2 regions of the Pseudomonas sp. MF08875 genome follow, and region 1 is predicted to be linked to the other one. Evidence: riboswitches for the same ligand, from Rfam matches in the RefSeq annotation. Region 1 holds a riboswitch; the other holds the start of a gene.
What was found. Region 1 has a riboswitch for cobalamin ahead of cobO (cob(I)yrinic acid a,c-diamide adenosyltransferase). Riboswitches for the same ligand answer to the same signal wherever they lie in the genome.

Region 2: it holds a riboswitch for cobalamin, as region 1 does, so the genes downstream of both, cobW (cobalamin biosynthesis protein CobW) here and cobO (cob(I)yrinic acid a,c-diamide adenosyltransferase) in region 1, are expected to answer to the same signal.

The regions. Positions count from the first base shown of each region.
Region 1 covers NZ_JCBCUW010000013.1:97,559-101,333, reverse strand. The annotation lists gene AC19YT_RS10075 (cobyrinic acid a,c-diamide synthase CobB) at 1-1,166, opposite strand, end outside; gene cobO (cob(I)yrinic acid a,c-diamide adenosyltransferase) at 1,160-1,771, opposite strand; cobalamin riboswitch at 1,850-2,079, opposite strand; gene AC19YT_RS10065 (hypothetical protein) at 2,235-2,819, shown strand; partial or broken gene AC19YT_RS10060 (PQQ-dependent sugar dehydrogenase) at 2,884-3,775, shown strand, end outside.
Region 2 covers NZ_JCBCUW010000004.1:42,684-46,458, forward strand. The annotation lists gene cobM (precorrin-4 C(11)-methyltransferase) at 1-108, opposite strand, end outside; gene AC19YT_RS03335 (cobalamin biosynthesis protein) at 181-606, opposite strand; gene AC19YT_RS03340 (CbtA family protein) at 603-1,304, opposite strand; gene AC19YT_RS03345 (CbtB domain-containing protein) at 1,316-1,510, opposite strand; cobalamin riboswitch at 1,633-1,856, opposite strand; cobalamin riboswitch at 1,925-2,134, shown strand; gene cobW (cobalamin biosynthesis protein CobW) at 2,236-3,303, shown strand; gene cobN (cobaltochelatase subunit CobN) at 3,307-3,775, shown strand, end outside.

The DNA of each region.
Region 1 (3,775 bases):
GCGATGGGGGCCAGCGTGGTGGTGGTCAGCGAATGGTGATAGGTGTGGCCACGCAGGCTGCCTTCGGGCAGGTCCACCGTTTGCAGGGCCAGGGCCGCCAAGCGTTTTTGCATCACCGCAGCGCCCGGCAACAGGCCCAGCAGCGGTGCACTCACGCCTTCGACGTCCGTGAGGGAGTCGAGCAGATACAGCATGCCGCCGCACTCGGCCAACAACGGTTTGCCCGCGCGGTGGTGGGCGCGGATAGCCTCCAGCATCGGCGTGTTCTGCGCCAACGCGACGTGGTGCAACTCCGGGTAACCGCCGGGCAGGTAAAGGCTGTCGGCCTCGGGCAACCCGCTGTCATGAATAGGTGAGAAGAAGTGCAACTGGGCGCCCATCGCCCGCAGCAGGTCGAGGCTGGCGCCATAGGTGAAGGCGAACGCCTCGTCCCGCGCCACGGCGATGCGCACGCCGGCCAACAACGGCTCGGCAACCACCGGCTGGGGCGCGGCGAAGGCCACGGCGGGCGGCAGGGCCACTTCGCAACTGCTGGCCAGAGCCGTGGCGGCCGCGTCCAGGCGCAGGTCGAGGTCGTTCAGTTCACTGGCCTGCACCAGGCCTAGGTGGCGGCTGGGCAGCTCGATGCCCGTCTCGCGGGACAACGCGCCGTACCAGCGCAGGCCTTCGGTGAGGCTGCCTTCGAGCAGTTGCGCATGGCGCAGGGTGCCGACGCGGTTGGCCAGCACCCCGGCAAAGGGCAGGTCCGGTTGGTAGCGCGCCAGGCCCAGGGCCAGGGCGCCGAAGGTCTGGGCCATGGCGGTGCCGTCGATCACGCCCAGCACCGGCACGCCGAAGTGGCGCGCCAGGTCGGCACTGGAGGGCGTGCCGTCGAACAGGCCCATGACGCCTTCGATCAGGATCAGGTCGGCCTCCCCCGCCGCTTCCCACAACAGGCGACGGCTTTCCTGCTCGCCCACCATCCACATATCCAGTTGGTACACCGGCGCACCGCTGGCACGCTCCAGAATCATCGGGTCGAGAAAGTCCGGGCCGCATTTGAACACGCGCACCTGGCGCCCCTGGTTACGATGCAGGCGCGCCAGGGCGGCGGTGACCGTGGTTTTGCCCTGGCCGGACGCCGGCGCCGCAATCAGCACGGCCGGGCACTGGCGCACACTCACAATTCGATGCCTTTTTGCGCCTTGATGCCGGCCTGGAAGGCGTGCTTGAGCAGGCCCATTTCGGTGACGGTGTCGGCCAGCTCGATCATTTGCTCCTTGGCCCCACGGCCGGTGACCACCACGTGTTGCATCGGCGGGCGGGCCTGCAGGTCGCTGAGCACTTGGTCCAGGTCCAGGTAGCCGTGCTTGAGGGCGATGTTCAGTTCATCGAGCACCACCAGGCCAATGGCCGGGTCGCTGAGCAACTGGCGCGATACCGCCCACGCCGCTTGGGCGGCGGCGATGTCGCGCTGGCGGTCCTGGGTTTCCCAGGTGAAGCCTTCGCCCATCACGTGAAAGCGCACCTGCTCGGGGAAACGGCGGAAAAACAACTCCTCGCCCGTGCTGTTGCGGCCCTTGATGAACTGCACCACGCCGCACTGCATGCCGTGGCCCATGGCGCGGGCGAGCATGCCGAACGCCGAGCTGCTCTTGCCCTTGCCGTTGCCGCTGAGCACCAGCAGCAAGCCGCACTCGTTGGGCGAGTTGGCGATGCGTTCATCGATCACGGCTTTTTTGCGCAGCATGCGCGCCAGGTGGCGCTCGTCGCGTTCGGGGGAATCGGTCATGGGGCAGCTCTCCGTTGGGGCTGGATAACGGCGGGCAGGAATAAAGGACGGCAACAAGCCTGGCATCGCCCACCGTGATGCCGTTGGATGGATCAGGCCGGTCTCCGGGCTCATGAGTGGGTTGCCCCGGGCGGTGCGCCTTCCCATGCCCGGGTGGGCACAGTGGCAAAAAGCACAGCCTTGACTCATTTACCGTTGCGGGGGCAGCGCCGGGATCGTGACCGCGCGCTTGGCGCACGCACTCACCGGCTTCCCTGTTTCACCCTGTCGACCGCTGGCCACAGGGCACCTGAAACAAGCGGCGAAGGTTAGAGGGTTGGGGGTGGAGCGTCAATGAAACCCGGGGCCGCCAGGGTTGATTGACTGCGATGGGTCAATAAACGGGCGCCAATCTTGTGCCAGGCTGGAAGCGGCGATATCAAATAGCCATAACCCAAACACGATCGACTCAAGGGAGTGAACGATGCAAGGCATGATTATCAGCAACCCCAAGCTGGAATTTTTGCGACCGATGCTGGAGCGCTGGTTTGACTGCATCGATCGCTACAACCGGGTGCGCGGCGACAACAAGGCGCCGTACTGGTCAGACGAGCGGGCCAACCTGGGGCTGCTCTCGGCCGCAGCCTGGATGGCCGAAATGGTCACCCTGGAACATGCGCCCACCAAAAAGCAGTTGGAAAACGGTGAGCGCAATGCCCGCGCCGACCTGTACATCGCCAGCAAGGACGAATGGGCCTACGTGCAAGCCAGCCAGCGCTGGCCCCAGATCAACCACCTGAACCTGGAGCAGGCCCTGCTCGATATCACCAGCGCCGCCCGCCGCATCAGCTACCCCAGCGACCTGAAGCTGGGCTGCCTGTTCGTCGCCCCGCAAAAAACCCAGCACAGCGCCACCCCCGAAGAACTCCAGGACATGGTCGACGACCTGCAAAAGGAGTACAGCTGCGCCGTGGCCTGGTACTTCCCCTATGCCTACCGCAAGTTGCGCAACGAGGCGGGCAACTACCAACCCGGCATCGCCGTGCTGTTCAAAGAGGCTCGCGGATAAGGTTGAACCCCGCGCCGCGCCCACTGCCCTATGCTTACCGCCGCGTACTCATAGGGAAATGCCCATGTTCAAGCCTCGCTCCGCCTTTATCGTTGTGCTCGCCGCCGGGTTGGTTGCCTGCGGCGAGACGTCCACCTTGCAAGTTTCCGACGGCACCGGGCCGTCGCCGCGCCTGCCGGCGCCGAACAAAACCCTGATCCCCACCGTCAACGTCGCCCCGGCCATCGGCTGGCCGGCGGGCGGCAAACCCGTGGCGGCGGCCGGCACCCAGGTCGCCGCGTTCGCCGAAGGCCTGGAGCACCCGCGCTAGCTTTACGTGCTGCCCAACGGCGACGTGCTGGTGGCCGAAACCAACGCCCCGGCCAAACCCGAGGACAGCACCGGGTTGCGCGGCTGGATCAGCGAAAAAATCATGGCCCGCGCCGGCGCCACCGTGCCGAGCCCGAACCGCATCACCCTGCTGCGCGACGCCGACCACGATGGCGTCGCCGAAACCCGCACGGTGTTCCTGGACAACCTCAACTCGCCGTTCGGCATGGCCCTGGTGGGCAACGACCTCTACGTGGCCGACACCGATCGCCTGCTGCGCTTCCCCTACACCGCCGGCCAGACCCGCATCGAAGCGCCGGCCAGCAAGGTGGTGGATTTGCCCGGCGGGCCGCTCAACCACCACTGGACCAAAAACGTCATCGCCAGCCAAGACGGCAGCAAGCTGTACGTCACGGTGGGCTCCAACAGCAATGTCGGGGAAAACGGCCTGGAGAAAGAAGAAGGCCGCGCGGCGATCTGGGAAGTCGAGCGCGCCAGCGCTAAGGCGCGGATATTCGCCTCGGGCCTGCGCAACCCCAACGGCCTGGCCTGGGAGCCGGACAGCGGTGCGTTGTGGACGGCGGTCAACGAGCGGGACGAAATCGGCAGCGACCTGGTGCCGGACTACATCACCTCGGTGCGCGACG
Region 2 (3,775 bases), on a different contig from region 1:
CAGGGAGCCGGCGTAGATAATCAGTGGGCAACGGCGGATCAGGCGCTGGCCCTTGACGGTGATGAGTTCCGGGTCGCCGGGGCCGGCACCGATAAAGTAGACCGTCATGGCGGTGTCCTAGGCAAAAGAGGGGGGGCGAGCAGGCTTGCAGATGAAGATTGCTCATGATCGGGGCGGCGATTATCGGCGCTTTTGCGTGGCCCGCGCCAATGCAAAGGTGGCCTGGGCGTATTTCTGCCGACGAATCACCAGGCTGGAGGGCTCTTGCGCCAGGCGCTCGGCCAGGGCCAGGGCGGCGCTTTCGGCGATGCCGTAGCACCCGGTGCGCTCGAAAGCGATCTGAGATTGATGGCTCAGTTGATCTTGATAGGTGGCCAGTTCCACGCTACTGAAGCAGGTCAACGGCAAGCCCAATTGCGCCGCCAGTTCCAGCAGACCCGGTTCGTGGCGCTTGAGGTCGATGCTGGCCAGGGCTTGCACCGCGTCCAGGTCGATGCGGTGGGCTTGCAGGGCCTGGTCGAGCAACGCGCGCAGCGTGCTGGCGGGGCAGCCCCGCTGACAGCCCAGGCCGATCACCAGGATCGGCGCCGGGCTGGGGCGGTTCACGCCGGGTATGAGGCGCCACCCTTGCGGCGGAACAACCACGCGCTAATCAGGCCCAGGGCCAGCCAGAACGCGGCATTGGTCAGTTGCGAGGCGATCTTGAACTGCGCTTCGAGGGCTTCGGGGGCCAGCATCGAATGCACTTCTGGCTGCGGCGCGCCGATCACGTGTGGCACGGCCAGGATCGCCGCGCCGAGGATCTTCAGCGCCCAGTGCCTGCCGAACACCACCAGGGCGATGCCCGCGGCAGTGGACGCGGCGGTGCCGACCCACCACATCTGCCGTTGCGCCAGGTCGGCGGCAGCGGTGCCCGGCAATTCCGGTGGCAGGCCCAGGGTCGGCGCCAGGCAGAAGGTCGCATAACCGGCCAGGCCCCAGAACAAGCCTTGCACGGTGCTGTTGGGCGCGCGCAGGGTGTAGAGCCCGGCCAGCATCAGGGCGAAACCGACTGCCACCACCAGGTTGCCGCCGGTGGTGGACAGCACGCGCTGCCAGCCGTCTTCGGGCTCCCAGGCCTCGGCGTCGTGGCTGTGGGCGGCGCCGCCACTGTCGGCGTGTTCATGGGCCTGGGCCGCCGGGGCGCTTTCATAGGTTTCGGCCTGGAGGATCAACGGCGCGACCCAGAAGCTTTGCAGCAGGGTCAGCAGCAGGGCGGCCAGCAGGCCGGTGAAACCTGCGGTTTGGGCGATGCGCTTAATCATGGCGGCAGGTCTCAATGGCACGGGAACGCGGCGCTGTGGCGGGTATCGTGGGCGGTGTTGTGCACCGCTTCGATGTGGGAGAACCCGGCGAAATACACCAGGCACGCGCCCAAAATCGACGCGCCGATGGCGGCAGTGAGGCGTTGGCTCAAGGTGGCGGTGCTGCTGGCGGTGCCGGTATGGCGAGTGCTGCTGATGATCGACATGGCGCTTCCCTTTGTGGTGTCAGGGCGGATCGAGCGCATGCAAACCCCTGCGAGGCGGGCCCGCAGGGCTTCAGACAGCGCCCGCCCACCGCGGGTTTGTTGGGTGAAAGTGGCCGTGGGGGCGCACTGTCGTGTCACTGGCCGGTCTCCGGGCTCGCGAGGGGCCGGGCTTGCGCCGTGGCCTGCTGGAATCGCCTTCCCATGCCGGTTGGCACAGTGGCTGTGATTCCTCTCTCGCTTACCGTTGCGGGGGCAGCACCGGATTCATCAAGGGCTTGAGTAAAGCACATGATCCACCGGTTTCCCGTTTCACCCTGTCAAGGGCACCTGTAACAAGGTGCGTAGGAGAGCATGGGCGAGGGCGGGGCGTCAAATGCCCGAGGCGCCCGGCATTGACCCGCCCCTACGCACTGCGTAGCCTTGCGCGTTCGAGGTTCTTCGGCCCGTGCCGAAGCTAAGAAGGGAACGCGGTCAATGCCGCGGCTGCCCCCGCAACTGTGAACGGTGCTGTTCGCTGCCACGCCACTGCTGATGCCTTCGGGCCAAGCGGGAAGGCGCAGCGAATGCCAGTCCAAGGACTGGCCCACCGTCAGCCAGGAGACCTGCCTCGTCACTGATTCTCACATTCAACCGGGCGGGGTGATCCGGTGGCGAAATCTGCCTTGGCGCCCCCCGCGCCCGGCCAGCCGTCCCGTATGCCCGCCCCCTTTGCCAAAGGGCATCCGATGAAAACACTGGCCAAACTCCCCGTCACCATCGTCACCGGGTTCCTCGGTTCGGGCAAAACCACCTTGCTGCGCCACATGCTCGACAACGCCCAGGGCCGGCGTATCGCGGTGATCGTCAATGAGTTCGGCGAGCTGGGCATCGACGGCGAAATCCTCAAGCAGTGCGCCATCGGCTGCACCGAAGAAGAAGCCAACGGCCGCGTCTATGAACTGGCCAACGGCTGCCTGTGCTGCACGGTGCAGGAAGAGTTCTTCCCGGTGATGCGCGAACTGGTGGCGCGCCGCGCCGATCTGGACCACATCCTCATCGAAACCTCCGGCCTGGCCCTGCCCAAACCGTTGGTGCAAGCCTTCCAGTGGCCGGAAATCCGCAGCGCCTGCACCGTCGATGCGGTGATTACCGTGGTTGACAGCCCGGCCGTGGCCGCCGGCACCTTTGCCGCTTTCCCCGACCAGGTGGACGCCCAGCGCAAACTCGACCCCAACCTGGACCACGAGTCGCCGTTGCACGAGTTGTTCGCCGACCAATTGGCCAGCGCCGACCTGGTGATCCTCAATAAAACCGACCTGATCGCCCCGCAAGACCTGGAGCGCGTGCGCCAGGAAGTGGCCGAAGAACTGCCGCCGGCGGTGAAGATCATCGAAGCCAGCAGCGGTCGCGTGCCCCTGGACGTGCTGATCGGCCTGGGCGCCGGTTCCGAAGAGCACATCGACGGGCGCCACAGCCACCACGACCACCATCACGGCGATGGCGGCGAAGATGACCACGATCACGACGCGTTCGACTCCATTTCCATCGAGCTGCCCCAGGCCGACGAAAGCTTGCTGCTGGCCGCCCTTAACGAGTTGGTGGTCAAGCACGGCATCTTGCGGGTCAAGGGTTTTGCCGCCATCCCGGGCAAGCCGATGCGTTTGCTGATCCAGGGCGTGGGCAGCCGTTTCGACAAGCACTTCGACCGCGCCTGGCGCAGCGACGAGCCGCGCACCACCCACCTGGTGTTGATCGGCCAAGACCTGGATGCCGCCCAACTCGAAGCGCAACTGCGCGCCGCTCTCGGCGCCTGACCCATGCACCTGCTCAGGACCCAACCCGGTGGTTTCGTCGCCGATGACAACATCGCCGACCTGGGGCAAACCCCCGCCGAACTGGTGGTCCTGTGCAGCGGCGATTCCAGCTTGGCACTGCTGGCCGAAGCCGCCCGGCAACTGCCCGAGGATTACCCCAGCCTGCGCCTGGCCAACCCGATGCAGGTGCAGAACCACGCCTCGGTGGACCTCTACGTCGAGCAGGTGCTGCAACACGCCAAGGTCATCCTGATATCCCTGCACGGCGGCATCGGCTATTGGCGCTACGGCATCGAACGCCTGGTGCAACTGGCCGAGCGCGGCGTGCAACTGATTCTGGTGCCGGGGGACGACCGCCCCGACCCGGAGCTGAGCGACCTGAGCACCGTGGCCGCGCCCGAGCGCGATCGCCTGTGGCAGTTTTTGCGCCAGGGCGGTTTGGGCAATGCCCTGGATTTCTACCGCTGCCTGG